Regions from separate parts of the Blautia hansenii DSM 20583 genome, predicted to be linked through region 2. Evidence: a T-box and tRNA genes for the amino acid it is inferred to sense, from the RefSeq annotation. Region 2 holds a T-box; the other holds one or more tRNA genes.
The links. A T-box is a leader RNA that pairs with one kind of tRNA and senses whether it is charged. The one in region 2 lies ahead of CGC63_RS12900 (valine--tRNA ligase), so its partner is inferred to be a tRNA-Val.
Positions count from the first base shown of each region.

Region 1: it has a tRNA-Val gene. The T-box ahead of CGC63_RS12900 (valine--tRNA ligase) is inferred to sense a tRNA for this amino acid. The anticodon was not compared.

Region 1 is NZ_CP022413.2:17,552-33,127, forward strand. It holds rRNA gene CGC63_RS00070 (23S ribosomal RNA) at 1-1,902, shown strand, start outside; tRNA gene CGC63_RS00075 (tRNA-Asp) at 1,993-2,066, shown strand; tRNA gene CGC63_RS00080 (tRNA-Val) at 2,100-2,172, shown strand; tRNA gene CGC63_RS00085 (tRNA-Tyr) at 2,194-2,275, shown strand; tRNA gene CGC63_RS00090 (tRNA-Thr) at 2,282-2,354, shown strand; tRNA gene CGC63_RS00095 (tRNA-Met) at 2,398-2,471, shown strand; tRNA gene CGC63_RS00100 (tRNA-Phe) at 2,477-2,549, shown strand; tRNA gene CGC63_RS00105 (tRNA-Lys) at 2,558-2,630, shown strand; gene CGC63_RS00110 (CAP domain-containing protein) at 2,801-3,844, shown strand; gene CGC63_RS00115 (DUF6062 family protein) at 4,401-5,174, opposite strand; gene CGC63_RS00120 (MATE family efflux transporter) at 5,328-6,695, shown strand; gene CGC63_RS00125 (hypothetical protein) at 6,692-7,003, shown strand; gene crcB (fluoride efflux transporter CrcB) at 7,017-7,379, shown strand; gene CGC63_RS00135 (O-acetylhomoserine aminocarboxypropyltransferase/cysteine synthase family protein) at 7,407-8,696, shown strand; gene mnmM (tRNA 5-(aminomethyl)-2-thiouridylate-methyltransferase MnmM) at 8,699-9,265, shown strand; gene CGC63_RS00145 (SpoIID/LytB domain-containing protein) at 9,320-10,186, shown strand; gene CGC63_RS00150 (M23 family metallopeptidase) at 10,275-11,057, shown strand; gene CGC63_RS00155 (GIY-YIG nuclease family protein) at 11,244-11,489, shown strand; gene CGC63_RS00160 (vWA domain-containing protein) at 11,559-13,265, opposite strand; gene CGC63_RS00165 (AAA family ATPase) at 13,277-14,164, opposite strand; gene nagA (N-acetylglucosamine-6-phosphate deacetylase) at 14,187-15,290, opposite strand; gene CGC63_RS00175 (AraC family transcriptional regulator) at 15,478-15,576, shown strand, end outside.
Region 2 is NZ_CP022413.2:2,527,637-2,543,212, forward strand. It holds gene spoVAE (stage V sporulation protein AE) at 1-131, opposite strand, end outside; gene CGC63_RS12845 (stage V sporulation protein AD) at 143-1,156, opposite strand; gene CGC63_RS12850 (SpoVA/SpoVAEb family sporulation membrane protein) at 1,156-1,602, opposite strand; gene CGC63_RS12855 (stage V sporulation protein AB) at 1,649-2,062, opposite strand; gene CGC63_RS12860 (stage V sporulation protein AA) at 2,062-2,694, opposite strand; gene CGC63_RS12865 (SigF/SigG family RNA polymerase sporulation sigma factor) at 2,744-3,457, opposite strand; gene spoIIAB (anti-sigma F factor) at 3,467-3,910, opposite strand; gene CGC63_RS12875 (STAS domain-containing protein) at 3,921-4,313, opposite strand; gene CGC63_RS12880 (hypothetical protein) at 4,328-4,633, opposite strand; gene CGC63_RS12885 (tetratricopeptide repeat protein) at 4,676-6,169, opposite strand; gene CGC63_RS15475 (hypothetical protein) at 6,179-6,328, opposite strand; gene CGC63_RS12890 (bifunctional folylpolyglutamate synthase/dihydrofolate synthase) at 6,321-7,622, opposite strand; gene CGC63_RS12895 (sulfatase-like hydrolase/transferase) at 7,757-9,838, opposite strand; gene CGC63_RS12900 (valine--tRNA ligase) at 9,926-12,571, opposite strand; T-box leader at 12,641-12,852, opposite strand; gene CGC63_RS12905 (endonuclease/exonuclease/phosphatase family protein) at 13,266-14,330, shown strand; gene CGC63_RS12910 (DUF2705 family protein) at 14,389-15,186, opposite strand; gene CGC63_RS12915 (ABC transporter ATP-binding protein) at 15,186-15,576, opposite strand, start outside.

The DNA.
Region 1 (15,576 bases), 560 kb from region 2:
TACGAGATAAGTTGGATAGTCGAAAGGGAAAGAGCCCAGACCTCCAGCTAAGGTCCCAAAGTGCGTGTTAAGTGGAAAAGGATGTGGGATTTCAAAGACAACCAGGATGTTGGCTCAGAAGCAGCCATACATTCAAAGAGTGCGTAATAGCTCACTGGTCGAGAGGTCCTGCGCCGAAAATGTCCGGGGCTAAAACACGACACCGAAGCTGAGGAATTCTAAGGAATTGGTAGAGGAGCATTGCATAAGGGAAGAAGCAGTACCGAAAGGAGCTGTGGACTTTATGGAAGAGAGAATGCCGGAATGAGTAGCGAGAGTAAGGTGAGAATCCTTACGGCCGAATATCTAAGGTTTCCAGGGTAAAGCTGATCTGCCCTGGGTAAGTCGGGACCTAAGGCGAGGTCGAAAGACGTAGTCGATGGACAACAGGTTGAAATTCCTGTACTGCGATATAACAGAACTGTGGGGACACGTGTGGAAAGCACATCCCGGGAATGGAATCCCGGGGCAAGCGAGGTAGGAGTCTGGTAGGCAAATCCGCCAGGCAATCTGAAGACGTGATGCGGACCGAAAAGAAGTAGGGAAGTGTGTGAGCCATGCGTCGAGAAAAGCCGCTATTGTTTATATCGTACCCGTACCGTAAACCGACACAGGTGGATGAGGAGAGAATCCTAAGGCCGACGGAAGAAGCATTGTTAAGGAACTCGGCAAAATGACCCCGTAACTTCGGGAGAAGGGGTGCCACAGAGATGTGGCCGCAGAGAATAGGCTCAAGCAACTGTTTAGCAAAAACACAGGTCTATGCAAAACCGAAAGGTGAGGTATATGGGCTGACGCCTGCCCGGTGCTGGAAGGTTAAGAGGAGAGGTTAGCGCAAGCGAAGCTTTGAATTTAAGCCCCAGTAAACGGCGGCCGTAACTATAACGGTCCTAAGGTAGCGAAATTCCTTGTCGGGTAAGTTCCGACCCGCACGAAAGGCGTAATGATTTGAGCGCTGTCTCAACAATGCATCCGGTGAAATTGAAATACCAGTGAAGATGCTGGTTACCTGCGCCAGGACGGAAAGACCCCATGGAGCTTTACTCCAGTTTGGTACTGGGACTCGGTATTGCATGTACAGGATAGGTGGGAGACGAAGAGGCATGGACGCCAGTCTATGCGGAGTCGCTGTTGGGATACCACCCTTGTGATATTGGGTTTCTAACCAGCCGCCGTAATCCGGCGGTGGGACAATGCCAGGCGGGGAGTTTGACTGGGGCGGTCGCCTCCGAAAGGGTATCGGAGGCGCCCAAAGGTTCCCTCAGAATGGTCGGAAACCATTCGCAGAGTGCAAAGGCAGAAGGGAGCTTGACTGCGACACCGACGGGTGGAGCAGGTACGAAAGTAGGGCTTAGTGATCCGGTGGTATTAAGTGGGAATGCCATCGCTCAACGGATAAAAGCTACCCTGGGGATAACAGGCTTATCACTCCCAAGAGTTCACATCGACGGAGTGGTTTGGCACCTCGATGTCGGCTCATCGCATCCTGGGGCTGTAGTAGGTCCCAAGGGTTGGGCTGTTCGCCCATTAAAGCGGTACGCGAGCTGGGTTCAGAACGTCGTGAGACAGTTCGGTCCCTATCCGGCGTGGGCGTAGGATATTTGAGAGGAGCTGCCCTTAGTACGAGAGGACCGGGGTGGACGGACCGCTGGTGTACCGGTTGTTCTGCCAAGAGCATGGCCGGGTAGCCAAGTCCGGAAGGGATAAACGCTGAAGGCATCTAAGCGTGAAGCCCCCCTCAAGATGAGATATCCCATTCGAAAGAAGTAAGACCCCTTGAAGACGACGAGGTAGATAGGACAGAGGTGGAAGTGCAGTAATGTATGGAGCTGACTGTTACTAATCGGTCGAGGGCTTGACCTAATAGCTTAGGAAGTTAAGCGGACTAAGCTGAACGGCAGTTGGAAGGTTTCGTTTTATATATGTAGTTTTGAAGGTATATATCTTCAGTATGGCCCAGTGGCTCAGTTGGTTAGAGCGCCGCCCTGTCACGGCGGAGGTCGAGAGTTCGAGTCTCTTCTGGGTCGTTTACTTTCATTTGAAAGTAAATGAAAATTTATGGGATCTTAGCTCAGCTGGGAGAGCATCTGCCTTACAAGCAGAGGGTCACAGGTTCGAGCCCTGTAGGTCCCATTTATTTTAAAAAGTTAATATGGGCGATTTCCCGAGTGGCCAAAGGGGACAGACTGTAAATCTGCTGGCAACGCCTTCGGTGGTTCGAATCCACCATCGCCCATTATATGCCGATGTGGCTCAATTGGCAGAGCAGCTGATTTGTAATCAGCAGGTTATCGGTTCGAGTCCGATCATCGGCTTAGCAATAAGATTTATTATAGATTTTATTGTAAAATAGTATATCGCGGGGTGGAGCAGTCTGGAAGCTCGTCGGGCTCATAACCCGAAGGTCATAGGTTCAAATCCTGTCCCCGCTACTCATGCCCAGATAGCTCAGTTGGTAGAGCAGAGGACTGAAAATCCTCGTGTCGCTGGTTCGATTCCGGCTCTGGGCATTTAATATGGAGCATTAGCTCAGTCGGTAGAGCACTTGACTTTTAATCAAGTTGTCCGGGGTTCGAATCCCCGATGCTTCACTGTTTTAAAACAGTCTAAGTCCTTAAGATAAGGATTTAGGCTGTTTTTTGTTTTATAGAAAAATTTGCTCTATGAAATAAAAATACTCGATATCTCATTTTTATCTCACTCTTGTATATCCATAGGATGTTTAGTAAAATTAGTTTAAATGAAAGAGGAGGTAAGCAGTATGAGAAACAAAAGAGTAAAATTATTTGCGGCAGCATTGCTTTTTATGGGAAGTATAGTTGTAGGCAATAAAGAAGTACAAGCAGCTCAGTGGGAGTATAATAGCTCGGGCTGGTGGTATCAGGAGGATGATGGAAGTTATCCGGTTAATACATGGAAATCAATTAGTGGAAAGTGGTATTATTTTGATGGAAATGGATATATGCTGACAGGATGGCAGAAAATTAATGGAGTGTGGTATTATCTTTATAGTGACGGAGCAATGGCATCAAATAGATGGGTAGGTGATTACTATTTAACCGAAAATGGAGCAATGGCAACGAATACTTGGATTGATGGGTATTATGTAGGCTCTGATGGTCAGTGGAAAAGAAATCAATGGATAAATACAGAGTATGGCTGGTGGTATCGTCATGGAGACGGAAGCTATACAACAAATAATTGGGAGTTTATAGACGGATACTGGTACTATTTTGATGGAAACGGTTATATGAAAACAGGTTGGCAGGAGATATGGGGAAAATGGTATTATCTTTATAGTGATGGAGCAATGGCATCAAATAGATGGATAGGTGATTACTATTTAACCGAAAGCGGAGCAATGGCAACGAATACTTGGATTGATGGGTATTATGTAGGACCTGATGGAAAATGGGTGAAAGATATTTCCATAGTTTATGAAATGGAAGTTGCCAACATTGTAAATAAAGAGCGTGCTGCAAATGGATTAGAACCTTTAGAATATGATTATGAACTTGCTGAGGCAGCCGGTGTGCGTGCAAAGGAGCTAGAGCAAAATTTGTCACATACTCGTCCGGATGGAACATCATGTTTTACTGTTTTGCAGGAATTTGGTATTGAATATTGGATGTGCGGAGAAAATATTGCAGCGGGACAAAGGACACCTGAGCAGGTTATGAATGGGTGGATGAACAGTCCAGGGCACCGTCAGAACATTATGGGTCCATATACACATATAGGTGTAGGGTATTATGTAGATAAGAACGGAAGAATGAATTGGGTCCAGCTTTTTATCGGAAAGTAGTTAAGGCAGACAATAAAAAAGAACCAGAACCAATGAGGGGGGAAGGTTGGTTCTGGTTTCTTTTTTAATATTTTTAAATATTAAAAAGAAGGAGAGCCGGTTTTTATTCCGGCAATATGAAAAAGAAAAAGATTTTTGAAAAAGTCTTATCGGCTTTTACAAGTTATACTATAAAGGGTAAATGTGATGAATTTGTGATGAAATGATAAAAGAAATGTGAAGAAAAGAAAAAAACGGAGAATATCATATTTGTTTGTAACAGTGAGATTTTTACAGAAGGATTTTACAGTGCAGACTAATTTTTACATAAAAAAAGCAAGAGCAGAAATCTGAGGGGGATAGATTTCTGCTCTTGTTCATTTCATAAAAAAGAAGGAGTTACTGGCAATAGGCTTGCCAGTAATATGAAAAGAAAAAGATTTTGAAAAAAGTCTTATTGGCTTTTACAAGTTATACTATACTATGTAAATAAGGCTAATTTATGACAAAATACTAAAAGAAAAATGAAAAAGAGAAGTTTTCATTTATTCTTTTTTTATAAATGCTTTTGAATTTCTTATCTTTCGGATTGATAGAAAGGATCGGCAGGATAGCTGCCGGCGGATTTCTGCATTCCCCGCTGTATTGCGTCTTTAGAGGTTTTCCAGTCAGCATCCTTGTTTTTATAATCGAATTTGTCACAGAACCATGCTAAATCATCGGTAACTCGCTGTAAGTTTTCTGTCATTAAAGAGAATAATTGTGGGTAAAATTCAGCTTTTTCTTTGTCAGACAATAATTCTTCAGCTGTTTCTACTAAATCACCGAAGTGAGGAAGGCAGAAGCCATTGCTGTTTTTGAAAATCTCCTGAAATTCTTTATTTTTACGATAGAGTTCAAAAAAGGTATCTAAATATCTGGCATAAGTATTCTTGGAATAATCACAGATATAACAGGAGTTATTCTGTTCCTTTACCCAAGTGCCCAAAGAGGTTTGAGGGTTATCGGGATTTAATTTTGCCTTTTTAAAATGTCCCAGCATAGATGCCTTTTTTGGAGAAAACATTTTTATTTGTTGCTGCAATTCTTCATTTTTCTTTTTAAAATGTGTGGTGAGAATAAGTCCGGTACCAAGACGGTTGCCATAGTGAAACATCTTTTTATAGTGGTCTCGGCAAAATCCCATTTTATCGGTTTCTGCCCGTATGTCGTCTTCCATGTAGGAAGCGCCTTGTCCCAAGACAAAGTCCAAAGCGTGTTGTTCCAGATTTCTTTCAATAAAACAGAATGGACATTCATCATTTGCATGAAATGCGTCCATTAGTGGAATGGTGTATATTTTCTCTTTCATAATGCGTCCTCTATTCTTTAATTTTATATATTAAAGGGTATCATAGTTGGGGGTAGTTGAAAAGAGACTTTTGCAGATAAAAATTAGTGTTTGCAGGTTCTTTCAGAGTTTGGTAAGATAGTAAAGTAATGACAGAATTTGAGGAAAAAGGACATGAGAAAAAAGATTGATTTATTAGAAGGATCAATTGCGGGAACCCTTGCCCGTCTGGCTTTTCCTATCATGGGAACTTCCTTTATTCAGATGGGATACAATCTGGTGGATATGATATGGATTGGAAGATTGGGAAGCAATGCGGTAGCAGCAGTTGGAGCAGCCGGTATGTTTATGTGGCTGGCAAATGGATTTACAATGATACCAAGAATAGGTGGGCAGGTAAGTGTAGGACAGCGTTTGGGTGCGGGAAATCCGGAAGAAGGAGCCGAGTTTGCCAGAGGAGCTCTTCGTATGGGAGCATTTCTGGGTGTTTTGTATGGAATTATCAGTTTGCTTTTGAATAAGCAGTTGATTGGATTTTTTAATTTGAACAGTCCGGATGTTATATGGGATGCGAGAGTTTATTTGATGATTACCTGCGGATTGATTGTATTTTCCTTTTTAGATCAGGTTATCGGAGGTATTTTGGCTGCGATGGGAAATACGGTCACTACCTTTCGGGTTACTACGGTAGGGCTGGTGATTAACCTGATTTTGGACCCACTTTTGATTTTCGGCATTGGTCCGTTAAAAGGAATGGGAGTTGCAGGAGCGGCTTTTGCAACAGTATTCGCACAGATAATTGTATTTGTTCTTTATTTAAGAGCAGTATGGAGAGAGCCAATTATTTTTGGGAGAATTCATTTGTGTGTAAGAACACCGAAGCAACATATCAGAGAAATTGTAAAAATAGGTCTTCCTTCTGCTATGCAGGATGCGCTGATGTCTATGATTTCTATGGTAATTGCTCGCTTTATTGCAGGCTGGGGAGATGCGGCAGTTGCGGTTCAGAAGGTAGGAAGCCAGATAGAGTCTATTTCATGGATGATGGCAGGAGGCTTTTCCACAGCAGTAAATGCTTTTATTGCACAGAACTATGGTGCAGGGAAAAAGAAGCGTATTAAGAAGGGATATCGAAAAGCCATTGAAATTATGGCGGTGTGGGGTGTAATTACTACATTGCTTTTGTGGGTATTTCCGGAATTTTTCTTTAAAATATTTATTAAAGAACCGGATGTTATTCCAATGGGAGTGGATTATTTAAGAATTATAGGAATTTCGGAAATTTTTATGTGTCTAGAAGGCGCTGCCACAGGGGCGTTTCAGGGAATTGGAAAGACTGTGCCTCCGTCTGTTACGGGAATTTTGTTTAATGCCTTTAGAATTCCGGCAGCTATGATTTTATCTGCTACGGGCTTGGGATTAAACGGCGTCTGGTGGGCATTGAGCTTATCCTGTGTGTTTAAAGGAACAATTTTACCGCTATGGTTTAAAGTTGTATTAAAAAAATATGAGAAACAGGGAATGGAGGAGGAAGTAAGATGACGCAGCAACAGATTGTATTGATTGTTCTGGCAGCAGTCATTATTTTGGCGGGAATTTTTCTTGCTGTGAAAGGTAAACCGTCTATGATAAGAGAACGCTTTGCCAGTGGGGTTTCACCTGAAAATGAGAGAAAGTTTATGATGACCATAGGCGGAGCAGTTTCTGTCATGGGTTTGGATTTATTGATTTTGCAGCTTTTGTCTTTACGCATGAAATTAAGTTCTGAGCAGACGCTTTTAGTGCTTGGAGCGGGATTGGTAGTGTTTGTGGCAATTATCCTTATTGGACAAAAGTATTACAGAAGATAGGGAGATAGAAGCTATGTTAAACTGTTTTTGTGTCGGCATGGGAGGATTTCTGGGAGCAGCAGCCAGATATTTACTGAGCCTCATTCCTGTACAGGATAAATCAGGATTTCCGTGGAACACTTTTTTTATCAACGCAGCGGGAGCTTTTCTCATCGGCTGTATTTCTGCATTCGCAGCAAAAAAGGGAATAGGAAGCAGCTCTTTGATTTTATTTTTAAAGACGGGAGTATGCGGAGGATTTACCACTTTTTCTACTTTTGCGCTGGAAAGCTATGTGTTAATGGAAAATGGGAAAGGCGTTCTTTCGGTAATTTATATGATTGCCAGTGTGTTGGTATGCTTGGGTGCAGTGATGCTGGCACAAAAAATAATTTAAAATTCTATATAAAAGGAGAGGATAGAGATGAGCAGAGAATATCATATTGAGACAAAATGTATTCAGTCCGGTTGGAAACCAAAGAAGGGTGAACCGAGAATGATGCCGATTTATCAGAGCACAACTTTTAAGTATGACACAACAGAAGAAATGGGCAGATTGTTCGATTTAAAGGACAATGGATATTTTTATACAAGATGTCAAAATCCTACCAATGATTTAGTTGCAGCGAAAATTGCAGATTTGGAAGGCGGAGTTGCAGCAGTGCTCACTTCCTCAGGTCAGTCAGCAATTTTTTATTCTATTTTTAATATTTGTGAAGCAGGAGACCATGTAATCTGTGCTTCTGCTATTTACGGCGGTACTTTAAACGTTTTGGGCGTAACAGCGAAAAAGATGGGAATTGAATGTACTTTTGTAGATGTGGATGCGCCGGCAGAGGAATTGGAAAAAGCGTTTAAACCAAATACAAAGGCTGTCATTGCAGAAACTATTGCAAATCCATCTTTAGTAGTATTAGACATTGAAAAAATGGCAAATCTGGCTCACAGCCATGGTGTTCCTCTTGTAGTGGATAATACTTTTGCTACACCGGTAAATTGCCAGCCGTTTAAATGGGGCGCTGATATTGTAGTGCATTCCACAACAAAGTATATGGATGGTCATGCAGCGCAGGTAGGCGGTGCGATTGTAGACAGCGGAAATTTTGACTGGGAAGCTCACGCTGATAAATTCCCGGGACTGACAACTCCTGACGAGTCTTATCATGGAGTAGTTTATACAAAACAGTTTGGAAAAGCTGCTTATATTACAAAAATTAATGCACAGCTTATGCGTGATTTAGGCTCTGTTCCTTCTCCTATGAACTCTTTTATCTTAAATTTAGGGCTGGAGTCATTAGTTTTAAGAGTGGAAAGACATTGCTATAATGCACAGAAGGTTGCGGAGTATTTAGACGCACATCCGTTGGTTGGAAAGGTGAATTATCCGGGACTTCCACAGGATAAATATCATGATTTAGCGCAGAAATATATGCCAAAGGGAACTTGCGGGGTTATTTCTTTTGAATTGAAGAAGGGAAGAGAAGCTGCTGTGAAATTTATGGACAGCCTGAAGCTGGCTTCTATTGTTACGCATGTGGCAGATGCTAAGACAAGTGTATTGCATCCGGCAAGCCATACTCACAGACAGTTGAATGATGAACAGCTGGTTGCAGCAGGAGTTTCACCGGGAATGATCCGTTTTTCAGTAGGAATTGAGCATATTGACGATATTATCGCAGACCTTTCACAGGCATTGGAGGCTAGCGAAAAATAAGTATGAAATCTTATCAGATTACAGAGTGGAGTCATGAGCTGTTTCAGTTACAGGTAAATCCGAATGGGTTGTATATTGATGCAACCATGGGAAATGGATATGACACGTTGTTTTTATGTGAATTGGCGGGAGAAAGTGGAAAAGTTCTGGCTTTCGATGTGCAGGAAAAGGCAATTATGTGTACAACAAAGCTTTTAAAAGAGCACAATGTGGAAAACAGGGCAAAGCTTTATCTGGACAGTCATGAAAACATGGATGAATATGCAGAAGCAGGAAGCGTAGACGGCATTTATTTTAATTTCGGCTATTTGCCGGGAGGCGACCACAATCTGGCAACAAAGGCAGATACTAGCGTAAAAGCTATTGAAAAAGGTCTTGAACTGCTGAAAAAAGGCGGTGTGATGGCACTTTGCATTTACAGCGGAGGAGATACGGGATTTGAAGAAAAAAATCGAATTTTAGAGTATTTAAAGAAGCTGAACAGCCGAAAGTATGTTGTGATTGTCAACAGCTATTATAACAGGGAAAATAATCCTCCAATTCCTGCGTTTATTGTGAAAAAGGGATAGAATAGCCAAAGACGACATATAATACAAGTAAGAAAATGCAGGTTTTGTATTTTTATGAAAAAAGAAAAAGACGCAGGTATGTTACTTGCAGTGTTGTTTTTGGTATTGCCGTATCTTTTGACTATGATTATTTCGGGCAGAAAGGCGTGTCCGTTAAGCCGGCAGACGGATTTGGAAGAATATATTCCGATTTTAACAGCGGCTCATATTGACTGGGGATATGAGAAAGAAGCAATTCAAGCGCAGACAGTGATTGAGAGAACGAATTTATCTTTAAAAATGAAATCAGAAGAAGCCATGAAGGATATTCGGGAAGCGGCTGATTATTTAAAGAAAAAAAGTATGAGCGGGGAAGAACTGAAACAATTTCGGAGGTTTCAGGAGGCAGCTGTTCATACCGAGGGAGAAGTTCTTGTATTTCAAAAGGAGAAAAGAGAGCTTCCTTATCATCCTCTCAGTCAGGGTAAAACCAGAAGCGGAGAAGAAATTCTGGGTGAAAAGTTTGCTTACATACCCTCAGTGGAAACACCGAAAGATATAGACAGTCCTCTGTATGTAGAGGGCTGTTATTTTTCTTTAAAGGAGTTGGAAGAGAAGATTAAAAAAAGTTATCCTGCTTTTTCCATAACAGCAGAGGCAGAAATCGAAATAACAAAAACAGACAGTGCAGGGTATGTTATGGAAATTCAGATTGGAAATCAGGCGTTTCAGGGAGAACGGATAAAAGAGGTGCTTGATTTGCCTTCCTCTTGCTTTAGCGTGCAAAGCAGTCAAGGGGAAGTGCGTTTTTTATGTAAAGGTATCGGACATGGAATGGGAATGAGCCAGTATACGGCTCACAATCTGGCATTAGAAGGAAAAAATTATGAGCAGATATTGGGATATTTTTTTCCTGATATGGAAATAGAGAAAGAAAAATGAAAAGATGTATAACTTCTGCTTTTCTGGTAATCCTATATTTGAAAACAAGAAAGGGGCGGATGAGCCCACTAAGGCAGAGGTGAAAAATATGAGTAAAAAAGGAAAAATTCGTGTAGCACTGGGAAGCTTACTGGCACTTACTCTGGTAGTTACCTGTGTGGCTGTTTACCAGTCCGGGAGTAAGAGCAGAGCAAATGAGAAAGAATTTGTTAAGGAGAACGAGGAAGATATTGTTGACCAGGCAATAAAAACAGAGGAACGAGAAGAGACAGAGGAAGAAACACAGGATGTAAATACCACAGATGTAGAGGGTACAAGAGAAGTGGAAGACAGTACACCGGAGAGCACAGAGGAGACTGCTCCTGAAACAGTGACACCGGAAACAACACCGGAGCAGACACCTACACCGGAGGCAGAAAATACATCTGCACAGGCAGCAGCAGCGCCGGAAATTAACTTTACAGAGAGTTCCTTAATGGAATGGCCGGTAAACGGACAGGTTGTTTTGGATTATAATATGGATAATACAATTTATTTTCCGACTTTAAATGTGTATAAGCTCAATCCTGCAATCGCTATTTCTTCAGAAGTAGGCGCTCCCGTGGCAGCAGTTGCCAACGGAAAAATTGTGTCTGTGGTAAATAATGAAGAAACAGGGCAGACGGTTACGGTGGATATGGGAAATGGCTATCAGGCAGTTTACGGACAGTTAAAAGACGTACCATTTCAGGCAGAGGAATATGTTTCCGCCGGAAGTATATTGGGATATATCAGTGAACCTACAAAATATTACACAAAGGAAGGGGCAAATCTGTACTTTGCTTTATCAAAGGATGGAGTTTCTTTAGATCCGATGCAGTATCTTCCGTAAAAGAATATCATTCACAAATTCTGACTGGGAGAGTATAATAAACTATGCGGAAAGAAAATCCGCAGCCGATTTTATATTACAGTCAGTATCTTGTTTGAGTAAAATACTTTTTAATCGGCGGCTTGATATATAGAACGTCATGTCTTTGGGCAAGGCGTTCCTTACATAGATTTACGGGAGAAGAAGATGAATTATACGTATATGGTAAAGTGCAGCGACGGCAGTTTTTATACCGGATGGACAAACAATCTGGAAAAAAGGATTGCCAGTCACAATGCGGGGAAGGGCGCAAAATATACAAAAAGCAGATGTCCAGTAGAGCTGGTTTATTTTGAAGAATTTGAGACCAAGACGGAAGCTATGCGCAGGGAATATGAGATTAAACAGTTGAAAAGGGAAAAGAAGATAGATCTGATTAAGAAATTTTTGTGATATTATAACTTTGAACCGCCACATTGACAGGACTAAGTGTCCGGTATCCATGTGGCGGAAGTTTTTTGTCTAGTCTGTGATTTGTTTTTTCAGATAATGTCCTACGATATTAGCAAAGTTGGAAATATCGTGAATATAGGCAAAATCCTTTCCAAAGATTTTCTTTTCTGACTGAAGGTCTTCTTCTTCGCCTGCAAATACACCTAAAACAGAAATTTTACGATTTCTCAGCCTGCGAATTTCTGTGGCAGTGTCTTTTACTGCAAAATCCAGATAATAGGGCTGCTTTTCTGTTTTTTGACGAGAATTTGCGGCGATGATATCGTTGGGATTTCCATCACTTAATACAATCAGAATTTTATTTTCCTGTGGCTGTTTATCAAGGCTGTCCGCAACAGCTCGAATAGCAAGTCCGTCTCGATTGTTGGCAGAACCATAAAATTCAAAAATATTCTCATCAGCGTCAGAATTGTCCAGGTAATCTCGATATTCATTTAAGATAGTGTAGGAACCAAAGGTGCAAAAGCCTGTTACCCGATGGGGAATTTGGGCAAGGCTTAAAGCCCTGCTGATGATAAATCCCTGAAGTGCTACAAGGCTTTGACGTCTTTGCTGTGAGCCGCTGGCATCAATTAGGACTTCTACGGCAAAATCAGAATTATCTTGTAAAAGCTCCCGTTTGAATAGCATGGAATTATCTGTTCGACCTAAATTCCAGAGCTTTTCCGGACAGATTGTGCCGTATTCACTGGTACATAATTCCCGTTCTGTTCTGGTGAGTAAAGCTCTTTTTAACAGATTAGAAAGAGATAAAATGTTTTGGCGTGTGAGAAGAAAATTCTTTTTATAAACGTGAAGATTTTCTTCTTTTATTCTCTTTACATAATCTGTTTTGGCATTACTTACTGCCTGATTGTGTAGGACACCTTTTGTAATATGGAGCTTGCAGTCTTCATGTATGCCTGTACACATTTGTTTTTGCAAACGCGATTTTTCATTGGGCGGAAGAATACTTTTTCCATAATTCAGTTCAATATACTTTTCCAAATGCTCTGAGGATTGTTTATCAAGAGCCAGAAGCCTGACATTGGATTTATCCTGTTTTCCATTATCTTGAGCATCTACATGGCCGCTGAAAATATTGACAGTATCTTCATCAGAAATTAAGTTATCCTGCTCCTCTGTTTCATCAGATTCTTCAGCAGCAGATTTCAAGCCGGAAGTGTCTCTGCTGATACCTTTAAAATATTCTGCGAAGCCTTTTTCATAAGAAGTATGATAGACTTCATCAATACATTTGCATACATCTTTTACAGAGCTTGCATGAGAAAGTGCAGCGATTTTTAAAAGCAAAGGATGCAGCTTGGGATTTATGGTTTTTTGGTAAAGCTGAAATTCTAAATAGCAATATTCCAGATAATCCCAATCCGTATGAGAAAAGCGAAAAGCATCCTTTTTTAGAGTTTCCCGGAAAGCTTTTCTTCGTATATTTTCAATTCCTTTTCTCTCTGCACAGATTTTTAAGGAAACTGCACTGTCGATACAGAGTTTGGAAATCAGGGTAAGAACAGAAGGTTCTGCTCCATATTGTATTTTCTTTTTTATATAAGTTTCAAAAAAATCGGCATCAAAATATTTTTGGAAAGCGCCTTGCAAAACCATATTGTAGAAAGCAATTTCAGGAGATTTTTGCAAGTCTGCGGGATTGATTTTTACATCGCAGTTATAGTCCTCACTGACTGTCCACAGAAGATTTTGCAGTCTGTTTTCCATCATGTTTTCTTTCATTAGAACACATCACCGCTTTTCCATGTATCAGGGATACGAGTCACAACAATATCGCTAATCAGTTCACGTTCAAAATTGTCAAAGCTCTTATTAATAATACCCATTTCCACAGCTTCCATTGGACTTAGACCACCATGAACCAGGCGAAGGGCACCGATAAGCCCACGCATATCTACTGCCTTTGTGGAAATTTCTCCATTTTTTGCTTTTAACTGTAAGTCTAAAAACAGACCACAGAATTGTTCCAGGGCATCTGGCTTGATGTGAGGAAAGATATTTCTTAAAATCTGTTCTAAACGTTCCATAGAAAGTGGAGGCATATTGATTACCATAAAACGGGAAACAAGAGCTTCATTTAACTCTTTTGTTCCAGCGTAGCCATAATTCATAGTACCAATGAAACGTGTGGCAGGATGAAGGGCAATTTTTTCATAACCAGGTACGTCCATAATTCTGCGGTAATCCAAAACTGCGTGCAACACAGCTACCGCATCATTTTTTGCCATATTGATTTCATCCAGAATACCAAAACCGCCGGAAACAGCACATTGATAAATAGGTCCCTGTCTTAAAGTAACCTCATTATTTTTAAAAGTATCTGTTCCGATGAGGCTGCTGCTGTCTGTGTTTACATGAAAAGAAATGTTATAGGTGGGACGGCCGAAAATCCATGCCAGATTTTCAGCCAGTATATTTTTCCCTGTTGCTTTATCTCCACATAGCAGCAGATTTTCGCCCTCTAATAAAGCAGTAACTGCCTGTGTGAGAATTTTTGTTCCATAAAAAGGCATAGAAGGTTCTACAAGTCTTGCCTTTAGTGAGTCGGGCAGTGGATATTGGCTTTTAAAAGTGTCAATACGTGACTGCAAAGCTTCAGTGAAATCCATAAAACGCCCCTTTCTGCAGATATTAGATTACCTGCTGAATTTCATAATTATCATTTACGAGTACAATGTCTGCATATTTACCAGCAGTAAGAGAACCTACTTTGTCATATACGCCAATGCTCTTAGCCGGATTTCTGGTAGCTGCAAAGATAGCAGTTGCTTCAGGAATTCCAAACTCCATAGCTTTTTTCATGCAGTCAAAAAGGTTTGTAGCAGAGCCTGCAATTGTGCCGTCAGAAAGAGCTGCAAAGCAGTCGGTCATAGTAACTTCCTGTCCCCCAAGTTCGTATTTACCATTTGGCATACCGGTTGCCATCATGGAGTCACTGATAAGGACAACACGTTCATCACCGAACATCTTAAATGTAGTACGGATTGTAGCAGGGTGAATGTGGAAACCATCGCAAATAAGTTCTACCATACAGTCTGGGGTATCACAAGCTGCACCTACAACACCTGGATCTCTGTGAGCAAATGGAGGCATGGCATTGTATAAATGAGTTACGTGTTTCGCACCCATGTCCATAGCTTTTTTTGCACATTCGTAATTTGCAGTAGTATGACCGATAGAAATAACAACTTCATCTTTCACTTCCTGAATAAAGTCAAAGGCTTTGTCTACATTTGGTGCCAATGTAACCAGTCTAATCTGATTTCCGGAGGCTTCATTGCATTTTCTAAAGAAAGATGCATCAGGAACGGAGATATGTTCTCCTGCCTGTGCGCCCTTCTTTTTAATATCAATCAATGGTCCTTCCATATTTACACCGATAATATGAGCAAGCTCTTTGGATGGCTCTACTTTCGTAGCAGTAGCAAAAATATCCATAAGCTGGTCTTTTGCAAGTGTCATGGAAGTAGGACAGTAGGAAGTAATACCGTGTTCTTTTTCGTACTGTAAAATAACTTTTAAGCCTTCTGGATCTGCATCACAGAAATCATGACCTTTTGCACCATGGCTGTGCACATCTACAAGACCTGGAATAACCTTTAAACCGGAGGCATCAATGACTGTTTTATCTGTTACTTCTGCTTCTGAAGCTACAATTCTGTCATTTTCTACATATAAATCTTTTTGCAGGAAGGTACCGTCTTCCTGAAATACAAAACCATTTTTTATAATCATAGTGAATTCTCCCTTTTCGTTTATTTATATTTTTATTATAAGGAGATGAGAGAGGGAAATCAACTGTTTAAAATGAATATTTAAACTGTTCTAATGGCTACTTTTAAACAGAGAAATAATTCACAAATTTAAACAATAAGGGTATAATTGGTGTTATCAAATGACTAAAAGAATACGGAGGGATAATGTGAAAAAAAATGAAGTAAAGACAGAAAAAACATATATCGAAGGAGTACGGATTAATTTTTTATATGTGGATAAGTATTCTTTTGGCGGAGAGTGGTAT
Region 2 (15,576 bases):
CTTCCCAATACCGCTCCTGTGCACACCAGCAAAACCATTACCCTTCCGGGCAACAGCTTTGTCTTCTCTAATAATATCTGCACCAGTGCACAAATCAATCCCCCTACCCAAAACGCATTGATGTATTCCATAATTTTTTCTCCTAACAATGTTCAATGACTACTGCCTGAGCAATGCCCGGCACACTTTTTCCTTCATTAAAGCTGACCTTTGAAAGCAGCGCTCCCGTAGGCACAAACAGGATACGTTTCCACTCTCCCTTTTCTATTTTAGGAAGAATATAAGAAACGAAAGTAACCGCAGCACAGCCGCAGCCGCTTCCTCCTGCATGGGTATCCTGCGTATTTGAATCAAAAATTTCTATGCCGCAATCCATGTGCTGTTTTTCAATATCAAAACCTTTTTCTTTCATTAAGTCAAAAAGAATTCTCTGTCCCACTTCTCCTAAATCACCGGTGATAATTCTGTCATAGTCTTCCGGCAGACGATTGAAATCCATAAGATTTTGGTAAATGGTATCGCAGGCAGCAGGCGCCATGCAAGCCCCCATATTTAAGGAGTCCTTAAAGCCGTAGTCCACAATTTTTCCTGTTGTAATTCCTGCAATTCTGGCTTTTCCGCCTTTCGTTCCCAAAATACATGCGCCGCTGCCTGTCACTGTCCATGTAGCTGATAAAGGTCTCTGATTTCCGTATCCTAAAGGAAATCGAAATTCTTTTTCCGCACTGCCAAAATGGCTGGACGTCACGGCTGCAACATAAGGCGCATACCCTCCTGAAACAGCCATCGCCGAAAGAGAAAGGGCTTCCCCCATTGTGGAGCACGCTCCGTAAAGTCCGTATATAGGAGTATCAAAGCCCATAATTCCAAAGGAAGACGCTATTGTCTGAGCCAGCAAATCCCCTGCATAAATCATACGAAGCTGCCACTTTTCAATACCGGCTTTTTCAATCGCCATAGATACTGCTTCCTTTTGCAGATTACTTTCCGCTTCTTCCCACGAAGTACATCCAAATAGTCCCTCTTCCTCTCCAATTTTATCAAAATATTTGCCAAGAGGACCGTCTCCCTCTTTTTTCCCTACAATAGCTGCCCCGCTTAATATATGGGCAGCCTGCTGAAACTGTATACTCTGCTTTCCTACAATCTGTTCCATTACACAATCCCCCATATATGCAAAAAGTAATAAATCAATCCTAACAGGGAAGATGTTAAAACTCCGTATAAAATAACAGGTCCGGCTATAATAAAGATTTTACATCCAATTCCGAAAACCTGTCCCTCCTTCTGATATTCAATAGCAGGCGCCGCCACAGAATTGGCAAAACCCGTAATCGGAACTAAAGTCCCTGCACCGCCCCATTTCGCCAGTTTCGGATAAATATTAAATCCTGTAAGAACTACACTGAACAAAATTAAAAGCAAGGAAGTCCAACTGCCGCTGATTTCTTTATCCAGCCCCATATTCTCACAGATATTTAAAATCACTTGTCCAATAGTACAAATTGCTCCACCACTTACAAAAGCTCCCAGCATATTTAAAAATAAATTATGCGTTGGCGTCTTTTCCTTGACATATTTTTCATATTGCTTTGCGTCCATTACCATTCACCACCTTTATTCTTATTGTGTGAAGTATGTTCCAATCTTATGCAATAAAAAATTGGAAAAGACTTCCTAGTGTTTTCCCTACTGCAATACAAATTACAATCCATCCAATCCCCTTCTTCAGTCCCAAACGCCTTGCCATCACGGCAAACACATTTACCACTTCTACAAGGGCAATAATCCAGCCCCCTAAAAACATCCCAAAGAAAAACCCTGTAACACCTGCAAAAATTTTTCCAAAAGGAACAGACAGATGATAAATATAAATCAGATTTCCCAAAAAGCTTCCAAGCATCAGACAATTTTCGTATAGAAAAATGTGGTTCGCCGTATGAGTAATCCCTGCAAAGCGTGGAATAATTCCCAGTTCTATAATAAACGCTGCCAGAGCCACCGCTACTACTGCACCGCCGCAAAGCCCTGCAATACCTGCCAGAATTTCCCCCTGCCACATTAAGCATTTTCCCCCTTCTGTGTTTTCTTGCTGCGATTTTTATCTGCAATAAGCGTTTTATTTACGTCATCCTCATAAAGCCGCATCTGTACTTCCACCGGAGTCGGGTCCTGCGTAAGCTTGCCTTTCCCAAAATGGTTAAAGAAAAAAACAACACCAATTCCAATTCCCACCGAATAAGTAAATTCCAAAATCGTAGGACCTGTGGCTATTTCACCTGTAAACTGCGTATAGATTTTAGAAAATAAATTGGCAGTATCCACATCTGTGTTAAAGGTCATAATAGAAAAAGCACCTCCAAAAAAAGTCAGCACACAGACCAATAATGTCTTTAACCAGCTATACCATTTTTGTTGATGCTTTGCTTTCTCGTAAGTAACAACAAGATTTGCCTCACCAATATGGGTAATGTCTACATTAGGTTCCTCTTTTGCTATTGCATGAACTAAATCCACCGCAGAAACCACATACCTTCCCGGTTCCCCATTTGGAATAGAAAAAACCTTTCTTACTTTATTTCTATTTAACACTTTACTGTCCTTACATGTAAGTTTCGCCACATCCTGTAAATATATTTCAGGACTTTGTACTTCTACATTTTTCTCTGTCTGTATATACAAAATTTCACTCATCTGACAACCTCCTTACATTACTAAGGAGTATTATGTCCAAATTTTCGCTTTATATCCGTTCTCTTAATGCCTTTAAAATTTTCTTTTCCAGTCTGGAAACCTGTACCTGAGACATTCCCATCATTTTGGCAATGCTGGTTTGTGTCTTCTCTTTAAAAAAGCGCAGATAAATCAGCTCTCTTTCTCTGGCATTTAAGCTCCCCAATATATCTTCTAAAAGAAGCTTGTCCAAAACCTCCTCCTGTTCATCTTTTTCATAAGGCAGCTTATCCTCCAAAGCAATATCGCTGCCATCGCTTTGATAAATGGTCTTCTGCAAGGACTCCACCTGTGCCGAAGACTCCATCGCCATAATCAGTTCTTCTTCTGATACAGACAATTCCTTTGCAATTTCCTCCATAGACGGCTCCTGCCCCGTTTTCATCAGCAATTCTTCCCTGACTGCATAAGCCTTTCCCGCTGCCTCTTTTAAGGAACGGCTCACCTTTACCATACCGTCATCTCTTAAAAAACGTTTAATTTCTCCTGTTATCATAGGCACTGCGTATGTGGAAAACCTCACTTCATAGCTTAAATCAAATTTGTCTATGGCTTTTAAAAGTCCGATACAGCCTATCTGTACTAAGTCTTCCAACTCAGCCCCTCTATTTTGAAATCTTCTGGCAATACTATGTACCAGCCCCATATTTTTCTCTGTAAGTATATCTCTTGCGCTCTTATCTCCTTGGTGTGCACGCCCGATAAGGGCAAGGATATCATCCATACAGCCCTCCTACTCAAAGACGTCTTTCTGTCTGCCGATTGTTTTTTTCATGGTTACGGTTGTCCCTTCGCCAAGTCTGGACTCTACAAGTACCTCGTCCATAAAAGCTTCCATAAAAGCAAATCCCATTCCCGACCTGTCCTGCTCAGGCTTTGTAGTAAAAAGAGGCTGCATTGCCTTTTCCACATCTTCAATTCCTTTTCCTTTGTCCTGTACCACTACCGTTAATTCTCTTTGAAAGCGGCTGCATTCTATGGTAATCATATCTGTCTCTTTTTGATACGCATGCACGATACAGTTTGTAATTGCCTCCGATACGGCTGTTTTTATGTCTGCGACCTCCTCCAGTGTAGGATTTAACTGTGTGCTGAACGCAGCCACCGCAATTCTTGCCAGTCCCTCATTGCAGGAACGACTTTCTACCTCCAGAACCATTTTATTATCCCGGTTCATAATCTCCCCCCTATCTCACTCTATAATTCCATACCGGCTCCTGACTGATTTCAATGTGCTTGTAAATACCGGAAAGCTGCATAATCTTCAAAACTCTGTCATTTACATGGATTGCTGCCACCGTCCCCTTGCTGTAACTTAAAATCCGCTTTCTGCCCATTATCATGCCAATTCCCGAACTGTCCATAAAACCCGTTTCCGAAAAATCAAACACCAGCTGCTTTATCAACCCCTTATCCAGCTCCTTATCCACCTGCGGGGTAATCTGCTCTGCAAAATGATGGTCTAATTCCTTTGGAACATACACAATCAACTGATTTCCACGCTTCTTAATTCTATCCTCCATCTTCACTATCACCCTTTCATTTATAAGCATCATTTCTACATACAAATTTAAACTCATTTATCACTTTTTTTCTATTTTATAATTTTATCACCAACAACTATATTATTAATTTCCTTCTCTGTTTTGCATAAATAACTTATATCCATTTCCAGATGCAGGCGCAGTATTCCAATGGCAAACAATGCAGAATATTTTCGCAGTTTTTGGATGTATAGTGATGTTTTGGAAGCCGTGTCTGAGTGCATCAGCACGAGTTTGGCGGACAAAACATCATTAGGCGACGCAGAAAAACTAGAAAATAACTGCGTTTGCCGTGGGATATCTGAGCCAATATCAAAAGCAAATGGTTTTTTATGTAAAACAGCAAAAAGACGCATACTTCCCGTATACGCCTTTTCTCCAAGGTTTTTCTTCTGTATTTATTCTTCTATGGTTTCCCCTGACTGTATTTCTCCGTCTGTCTCTCCCCCGTCTTCCGTTGGGACTTCTCCGTCTCCTTCACCTTCTGCCGGAGCTTGGTCAGAACCGCCGTTTGCCTCCAGATAATCCTTTGCATCGGAAGCTGCTTTTGTTCCGGGGAATTCATCTATAATTTTCTGATACCACTGATTTGCGTTTTCTTTATCGCCTTTTTTGTCATAGGCCTGTGCTAACTGGAACATGGTATTTTTATCCTGTTTTCCAATATTCAGAGCTTTTTCCAAGCCGGCGATGGCGGTATCATAATCTCCGCTTTCCAAAGCAGCCGAAGCTTCATTTACATATTTTTTGCGCACCGTAGAACCTACGGATTTCATAATGCTGTCATACATGCTCTTTGCTTCTACGGAAAGAAGCTCTGCATTAACGCCTTCAATGGCATTGGCTGCTGTATCGGAATTTCCTTCCTGATGTGCCTGCCACGCTTTTATGAGGTTTTCATAAGCCGCTGCCTTTTCTCCTGCTTCCTGAATTTGCGTCTGCGCTGTATTGACAGACTCGGTTGAAGCCTCCATCTCCTCCTGCATACGGGCAAGCTCCGCAGATATGGTTGCCATTTTTCCGCTGTATTCCACAACCTTTTTGTTGGCTTCCTGATTGATTTTCTGTGTCTTTGCAGGCACAATCAAAAACCAGAGAGCCGCAGCGCCTACCAAAAGCCCCAAAAGCAGGTTTACCAAGGTATTGGTAATGCTCTTTTCTTTATATTCCGGCGGCTGAATAATGGTATCATTGCCGGACTTATATACAATACTTCCGTTTTGCTTTTCATCCTCTTTTTCTCTCATTTTAAAACGAGAGTCCAGATTTGTAGCTCTGCCTGTCTGCTCCTCAATTTCTCTTAAAAAACGAAGAGTCGTGGTATTGGTCTTATCAATCTTTGCCGCTGCTTTCAGTTGTTTTCTGGCTTTCTCATACTCACCCTCATGAATATAAATAAGCGCCAGTAAATGATAACCTTTAATCAGCTTTGGATTGTTAGTAAGCACTTTTTTCAGCTGCATTTTCGCCATATCCAGATTACCGTTTCGGCAATATTCCAGACATTGATTATATTTTTTAATGCTTGTATTAATCATATCAAGGCGATTGGTATTTTTTTGCAGCTTGTCAATATATGCGCTTGCCAGATTGCCCTCAGGCATCATATTTTTGCTGATTACCCATTCGCTTAAGGCAGCAACCACTTCTCCCGTTTCAAAATATACCAGACCAAGAAGATTTCTTGCCTGTATATTCATTTTATTCATTTTCAGACTTCGTTTCAAGCAGGTAATTGCTCCTGATAAATCCCGAATTTGAGCCTTTTCAAGTCCCTGATTATAATAAAAATTGGATAAAGCATCGATTTTCTTCAGTGCCTTTACATTACATCCGCATTTCGGGCAATAATCAGAAGCTGTCAGTACTGTTTGACATACAACACAATTCATCGTCTACTCCTATTTCTCAGATGTTTTATGATTATCCCGCATCATTTCTTTCAGAATATCAATGACATCTGTCAAATCCTGTTTATAAATTGCCCCTTCTGCATCGTCTACATCCAAACACGGCTGAAACTTCTTTAGTTCTTCCTCGTAATTAATCATGTACTCTCCTCCTTACATAGTCCTTAATCTCCCCTACAAGATATAAAGAACCTACCACGAACAGCAGCCCGTCTTTTTTCAGCTTATAAGCCTCTTCAAAAGCTTTTTCCGGATTTGTTTCCACCAAAACGTTTTCACATCCGTTTTCCTTGAACAGTCCAGCAAGCTCCAAAGCTGACTGTTTTCTGCTTCCCCAGATTTCTGTTGTCACAACATTGGTAAAATGAAGCCCGTCACAGATTTTTGCAATCATATCAGGAAACTCCTTGTCAGAAACCGTGGTAAATAACAATGTAATTTCATAATCCTTCTGGAAATGACGAACAGTCTCTACAAACTTTGCAATGCCGTCCTCATTATGCGCTCCGTCTACAATGACACCGGGAAGTATGGTTTCCATACGCCCCTGCCAGCGGGTATTTTTCATACCATGCACCAACTCTGCCTTTTCCATACCATGATATTCCTTCAAAACACCCATGGTTTCCAGAGCCAGAGAAGCGTTCATCATCTGATATTTTGCAGTAAAAGGAACAAATAATTCCGTGTCCCCATAAGCAGCTGAACGGCTGATAAAATGAATTCCTTCCGGTGTAAAATCCAAAAGCTTCTGGTTTTCTTCTTTCACTTCACACCAAGGACATCCTAACTCATGCGCTCTCTTTTTTATTACTTCTGCCGCTTCCTGATTATTTCCGTCAAAGATTACCGGAACCTGCGGTTTTATAATTCCTGCCTTTTCTCCTGCAATCTGTGCAATGGTATTTCCCAAATATTCTACATGGTCAAGGCTAATGGATGTAATCACACAGGCAATAGGATTTAATACAGCGTTTGTAGCATCCAGTCTTCCACCTAAACCGGTTTCCAAAATGATATAATCCACATTTTCCTTCTGGAAAATCACCATTCCCATAAGGAAAAGAAATTCAAAATAAGTAGGATGATAATCTCCTGCCTCTAAAAGCTCATCTGCCAGCTTTTTCACACGTAAAAAGGCTTCTAAAAAGGCCTCGTCCGAAACCATTACCTCGTTAATCTGAAAACGCTCATTAATTTTTACAAGATGAGGAGATGTGAATAACCCGCATCGAAAACCGTGGGCTTCCAACATGGTAGAAAGAAAAGCACAGACACTTCCCTTTCCGTTTGTTCCTGCAACATGAATAATTTTTCTATCTTTATCAGGGCTGTCCAGCATATCCAGACATTTCCTGGTGTGTTCTAATTTATTTTTCGTTGTAAACTTCGGTATATCTTCTATATAATTTACCGCTTCGTCATAAGTAAACAAGCTATCCCTCCTGTTCTGAAAACATAAGCTACCGCACTAAGACTTTGCCTAATGCGGTAGCCTCATATCAATTACCATTATAATGGAGTGGAAAGAATATGCAAGCAAATTATGTCGGTCAGAAAAATTTTCTTTTATTCCTCTTTTTCCTTCTGACTTTCTTCTGTCACAGCGGTTTCCGGCTCTTCCGTGACAATCAATTCCAACTCTGCGCTTGAACTTCCTTCGATTGGTTCATGGTAAATATACTTTTCTGTTCTTGTAAGCACTCTGTGGGTAGAACTGTTGCTTCGCATTGCAACATCTACAACATCCCCTTCTTTTAAGGCGGTGTTTAACAAAAGCAATGTATTTTCATCTACAAAATTCGCCTCTGCCAATTCCCCGTTTATTTCCATAAATGAGGACTGTGTAAAGTTTGCGCCTTTGATATAATACTGTGTTTCACCCAGAGTATCAATTCCATGAAGCTCTGCTTCCTTTACACCCAAATGTGTTTTTGTTCTCTGGAAAGGATTTTTCCCTCCGTATGTGTATTTTTCACCATATAAAATATCATATTGGAGCGTTTCTAAATCCACCTGATAATTTTTTGTATTTCTTCTTGCCTGATGGAAACGGAAAATATTTCCCTCATGAATACCGACTCTGTCCATAACCTCGGCTGCAATCTGATAAGCTGCCAGATTTTTATCTTTCTTTTCCAGTCCCATATTGTCCCAAATCACATACTGTGTCTGGAAAAGATATTTATTTTTTACATCGGTAACCTTCAGTCCCATAGTCGGAAGATGGTCTCCATACATAACCAACACAACGTCTTCATCCAGCTTGGAAAGCTCGTCTGTCAGCTCTTTTACAAACTGATCCATTTCATAAATCTGGTTGCAATAATACTCCCATTTATAATTTTCTGCCTGCGTACTTGAGCCTTTTACTGTAATCTTTGGATTTTCCAATACCGGTTCTTCAGGATAATCTCCATGTCCCTGTACGGAAATCGTGTATACATAATCCGGCTGCGGTGTGGACTCCATTGCTTCCAGAATATATCTGGTCAGGTTTCTGTCACGCATCCAGTCATTAGGATTAGTATCGTCCTGTGTTGCCATGTATTCCTCCGAAGTAAAGGTATCAAATCCCAGATTTGCAAAAACATTTTTTCTTCCATAGAAATTCGCTTCGTTATTATGAATTGCATGAGTTCCGTAACCCAGCCCCTTTAATACATAAGGAGCGCTTTCACAGGTGGTTTCTTTCAAAATACTTTTATACGGATATTCACCCGGTCCAAAATAACGCATGCTCATTCCGGTAATAGACTCAAACTCTGTATTGGCTGTACCCGCCCCTACGGAAGGAACTTTAAAGTAACCGGAAGAATAATCATTCATCATTTTTCTGAAATTCGGAATAGGGTCTTCCGATACCTCCAGATACTCTACCAAAGTCGGGTCAAAAAAGGACTCCAACTGTAAAAACAGAATATTTGGTCTTTTCTCCCCTGTTTCTGCCAGATTTTCCTCACTTTTCTGAATTTCATCAATGACACCCTTGGAATATTCTCTCGGTGAAGAAATTCCTGTGTTAAACACAGTGGTTGCCAGACAATAGGGGTATCCATAATCCTCGTAAGCAAAAGCAATGTTTCCAAAATAGTTGGAAAGCACCCTCTTTTCCAATGCCAATTTTGTTGTGCCCGCAAAAGCGAGAACCCCTGCAATAATCAAAGGCACATTGACCTTATAGCTGAGTTTTCCCTGATATTTCGGTCCTTTTATAAACAAAATAATCAAACCGATAATCGCAATAACCGCTACAATCATTACTACCCAGAAAAAGAAAGGTGACAAATATCTGTCTGCAATCTGGACAGCATCTGTAATCATGTGTAAGTCAGGACCGGTAAACGGCGTAACACGTGTAGTAAGCAGCACACCGTTAATAATTCCAAGTCCCATCCAGAAAATAAACAAAATCGTTCGCACAAACACACGTCTGCGGAACAGATATACAATCAATGTAGTGGTAAATATGAGAAACGCATTGTAAAAGAATACCAACGGGCGTTCCTGTAAAAATTCCCACGCATTCCAGATAGAATGTCTGGACATTGCTTCAATAAAGAAATATCCCACACAGACTGCCAGCATTTGCAGAGGAACAGAAAACATATTAAGGTATTTCAGACAAAATACTTTTTTTATTTCTTTCATAAAATTTATTCTCCTTAATAGCAATGAGAACAGGGGTGTACGACTGTAAAAGCCTTATCCCCCTGTCCCTGATTTGTGCCTAAAGAATTACTGAAGCTGTGCCAGACGCTCTTTCACCTGTTCCATCATGTTGGTATAGCGTTCTAATTTTTCACGCTCCTCCTGCACCTTGCTCTCCGGCGCTTTGCTGATAAAACGCTCATTATTCAGCATACCGTTTACACGTGCAAGCTCTTTTTCCAGTTTTTCTTCTTCTTTCTTCAATCTCTCAATTTCTTTTTCAATGTCTACCAGTTCTGCAAACGGCATATAAATTACTGCGTTGCCGATTACCGCTGATACTGCATCTTCTGCAATTCCCTCTTTGTCAGCCTGTACGAAAACTTCGCTTGCATAGCCAAGTGTAGCAAAGAAAACTTTTCCGCTTTCAAATATTTCTCTGACTGCTGCTTCCTCAGAAACAACGAATACCTTTGCTTTTTTGCTTGGCGGAACGTTCATACCTGTACGAACATTACGAATTCCTCTTACGGCTTCCTTAATTGTTTCCACTGCTTCTTCATCTGCTGCAAAATCCCACTCTTCTGTAAATTCCGGCCATGCAGAAATCATAATAGATTCTTCTTCCGGACAAAGTGTACAGTAAATTTCTTCTGTAATAAAAGGCATATATGGATGAAGGAGCTTTAATGCATTGCTTAAAACTGTTTTCAATGTCCAAAGGGCTGCTGCCTTTGTAGTATCTTCATCATTATAAAGACGTGGTTTTACCATTTCAATATACCAGTCACAGAATTCTTCCCAGATAAAGTCATATACTTTCTGAACTGCAATTCCCAGTTCGTATTTATCCAGATTTTCTGTTACTTCTTTTGCCAGTGTATTTACTTTGGATAAAATCCATTTATCTGCGCCTGTCAATGTCTGTAAATCAATATTCTTTGGAATATCTGCTTTTTCCAAATTCATCATGATAAATCTGGAAGCATTCCATACCTTATTAGCAAAGTTTCTGCTTGCTTCTATACGTTCCCAGTAAAAACGCATATCATTTCCCGGTGCATTACCTGTCATCAAAGTAAGACGCAGCGCATCTGCTCCGTATTTGTCAATAACTTCCAATGGGTCAATACCGTTTCCAAGAGATTTACTCATCTTACGTCCCTGAGAGTCTCTTACCAGACCATGAATTAAAACATGGTGGAATGGTGTTTTGCCTGTCTGTTCCAGACCTGAAAATACCATACGGATTACCCAGAAGAAAATAATGTCATATCCTGTTACCAGAACGTCTGTAGGATAGAAATATTCCATTTCCTCTGTTTTTTCCGGCCAGCCTAAAGTAGAAAATGGCCAGAGTGCTGAAGAGAACCATGTGTCCAGTGTATCCTCATCCTGATGGAGATGTGTGCATCCACACTTCGGACATTTTTCCGGCATTTCTCTTGCAACTACAGTTTCCCCACATTCATCGCAGTAGTATGCAGGAATTCTGTGTCCCCACCATAACTGACGGGAAATACACCAGTCTCTGATATTTTCCAGCCAGTGCATATATGTCTTGTCAAAACGTTCCGGAACAAACTGTAATTCTCCGTTTTTCAGAGTTTCAATGGCAGCTTCTCCCATTTCTTTCATTCTTACAAACCACTGTGGCTTAATCATCGGTTCTACGGTTGTCTTACAACGGTCATGTGTACCAACGCTGTGAGAATGAGGAACTACTTTTACTAAAAGTCCCTGTGCTTCCAAATCCGCTACCATCGCTTTTCTGGCTTCATAGCGGTCCATACCTGCATATTTTCCGCCCAGCTCATTGATAGTTGCATCATCATTCATAATGTTGATTTCTTCTAAGTTATGACGTTTTCCGACTTCAAAGTCGTTCGGGTCATGAGCCGGTGTGATTTTTACACATCCTGTTCCGAATTCTTTATCAACATATTCATCTGCGATTACAGGAATTTCTCTGTCTGTCAAAGGCAGCTTCAGCATTTTTCCAACCAGATGTTTGTATCTTTCATCTTCCGGATTTACTGCAACTGCGGTATCGCCTAATAAGGTTTCCGGTCTTGTTGTAGCGATTTCTACGAACTGACCTTCTTCTCCTGCTACCGGATAATTGATATGCCAGAAAAATCCATCCTGGTCCTCATGCTCTACCTCTGCGTCAGAAATAGAAGTCTGACATACAGGACACCAGTTAATAATTCTGGAGCCTTTATAAATATATCCTTTTTCATATAATTTAATGAAAACTTCCTGTACTGCTTTAGAACAGCCCTCGTCCATAGTAAAACGTTCTCTGTCCCAGTCAGCAGAAGCACCCAGCTTTTTCAGCTGATTGATAATCTTTCCGCCGTATTCTTCTTTCCATTCCCAAGCATGTTTTAAGAATTCTTCTCTGCCGATTTCATTCTTATCAATGCCCTGCTCTTTTAATTTTTCAATAACCTTTACTTCCGTAGCAATAGCTGCATGGTCTGTTCCCGGCTGCCACAGCGCTTCGTATCCCTGCATTCTCTTAAAACGAATAAGGATATCCTGCATGGTTTCGTCTAATGCGTGTCCCATGTGAAGCTGTCCTGTAACATTTGGCGGCGGCATAACAATGGTAAATGGTTTTTTGTCTCTGTTTACCTCTGCATGAAAATATTTGTTATCCAGCCATTTTTGATAAATACGATCCTCTAATCCTTTCGGATCATAAGTCTTTGCAAGTTCCTTGCTCATGGTTTCCTCCTCTTAGGTTATAAAGGGTAAAAAAATACCCTTCATAACCATTTCTTCTATAAAATAGTTACAAAGGGCGATTATTCATCGCGGTACCACCTTTATTTATCACTCAAAAGTCCTTTAACGCTGACGATGCGTGAAAGCCTACCAAAGTTTCCTCCTTCAGCCTCCCGGTTCAAAAGCTACCTTCCATCCATTTCCCTTGAGCTGCCTTCCAGCCGCTGAGCTGCTCTCTCTGTAAGTTTCCTGAATGTACTCCTCTTTCTCATTACCTTTACTTGCATTTTATCATAAGCATAAACCCCTGATTTGTCAAGACAGGAAATTCTAAAAACTTTCTAATCAATATTAAAACTGTTCTTTCCCATCTGTTTGTGTTACAATTTTTATAATGTAAGGGTTGTAGAAAAACAAAGTTCGGAACAATCCAGCAAGTATATTTTAATTTCAAAATATAATTAAAAAACAGCAGCTATAAGCTCCGTGTTTCCTTCCAAACGATTTGGCATATTTTCGCAGTTTTTCGAGCATAGCGATGCTTTGGAAGCCGTGTTTGAGTGCTATTGCACGAGTTTGGCGTACAAAGTATTTCTAAGCGGCGCAGAAAAACAAGAAAATAGTCATGTTTGAAAGGAAACACGGAGACAGTATCTGGACTTTTAATTATAATTTTCACCACAGGAGGTGCTCTATGCCAAAATTTTCAAAGTTTTTTAAAGGATTGGGGATTGTTGTCCTCATTATCCTCATCCTCTTAGTCTGTGCGGTTCTATGGCTTACCATTCGGGAATATCGACCGGAGAAAGAAGAAGCTCTAAAAGTGCCCAAAAATACCCGTACACTGTCTTTAGATGACTCTCTGCGTATTATGACTTACAACATCGGATATGCAGGGCTTGATAAAAGCGAAGATTTCTTCATGGACGGCGGTTCCGAAGTACAGCCGGACAGTAAAGAACAAGTAGAAACAAACCTAACAGGTATTAAAAAGGTTCTTACGGAAAATCCTGCTGATGTTTACTTTCTTCAGGAGGTTGACAAAGACTCTAAACGTTCTTTTCATATTGATGAAACAGAATATTTAAAAAGCTCCTTAAATATGGAAGGTATTTTTGCTTATAATTTTAAATGCGATTTTGTTCCTTATCCCCTTCCGCCTATCGAAAAAGTAAACAGCGGTATCTTCACCATGACAGATTTAAAAGTAAACAGTGCTGCCCGCCTTGCACTTCCTGAGTCTTTCTCATGGCCTGTAAAAACATGTAACTTAAAACGCTGTATGCAGGAAACACGTATTCCGCTGGAAGGTACTGACGCAGAGCTGGTATTGATTAATTTCCATTTAGAGGCTTACGATGACGGTGACGGAAAAATTGCACAGAGTAAAATGCTGGCTGAAAAGCTATCTAAGGAATACGAAGCAGGAAACTACGTCATTGCAGGAGGCGATTTTAATCAGACTTTTGAAGGAATGGACAAATATCCCATTACCAACACAGAAAACTGGGTTCCCGGAATTATCGGTCAGGATACTCTTCCTGAACATTTTTCTTTTGCAGTTGATGATACTTATCCAACCTGCCGACTTTTAAATGCGCCTTATACCGGTTCTTATGAAACCTCACAGGTCTATGTCATTGACGGCTTTATTGTGTCGGATAATATAACGGTTTCTGATATTTCCGTCATCAACACGGACTTTGAATACACGGACCATCAGCCGGTGCAGATGGAAATTTCTTTAAAACCAGAATAATTTTTCCCAAAATGAGGTTATCGAAGTAAACGACGCTTACTGCAATAACCTCATTTTTCTACAAAGGCAAATCCCGTTTTTTAAATCCCATTATTCCTATCATGAAGAATATTCCTGCTAAAAGCCACAATATCCCTACATACGCAAATCCAACCCAATCATATTCCATTATTTTTTCAGCATCAAACAGCGTCAGCGGAGTAAAATATTTCAAAAATTCAATATCTTCATTTACCTGTGAAAGCATCTGAATTAAGAAAAATCCCAGTCCAATTCCCGCTCCCAGACCAACAGAAAACTTCATTTCATTAAACAGGCAGGCAAACAGAAAGCACATAGAAGCCAAAAATATTTCCAGAGAAGCCAATCCGAAATTCAACACCAGAAATTTCTCAATTTCCAGTTTTCCCTCAAACATAATCTCACTGCATATTATAATCAGCGCTACGGCATACAGAACCAGTAAAATCACTCCTGAAAGCAGGACTACAAGCTGTGTAACAATAATTTCGCTTCGGCTGTAATGCGTATTTAATAAATATGCCATAGAACCTTTTTCCATATACTTAGAAACTAATTTGTAACACATAATGATGATGTAAATAAACGGAATAATCACTAAAATAAATCCATATAAATAATTATTCAAAAAATCCAGCAGTGTAACTCCCGGATTTTCCATACCAAATGCAGCAAAAAATTCCGGCATGCTCTCTGCCATGGCGTTTATTCCGGTCCCTACTTCCGGGTCATACATTGCAGTAATGATACCGGAATAAAGAGTAACAATCCCCATAAACAACAGCAATATTTTATAATTGGATTTTATTTCTCTTTTTAACAATGGTATACTCATCACTTTTCCTCCTTGTAATAACGCAAAAAAACTTCTTCCAACGTCTGGTTTCTGACAGCAATATCCTGCACCTCGTACCGGCTTAACTGCTTAATCAATTCATCTACTTGATTTTTTAAAGACAGAAAAACTGTATTCTCCCTTCTTTGACTGTCAGAATATAAGCCTTGAAAGTTTTCTGCACTTTTTATATCAGAAAAAGTAATTTCATAATGCTTCACTCTGTTATTTTTTATCTTATGTATATCTTCATCTGCGACAATTTTTCCGTCTTTTATCATAACCACTCGGTCACAGGTATTTTCCACTTCTTCAAAAATATGCGAAGACATTAAAATTGTTTTTCCAGCATCCTTCTCCCTTTTAATCAGCTCTACAAACTTGTTCTGC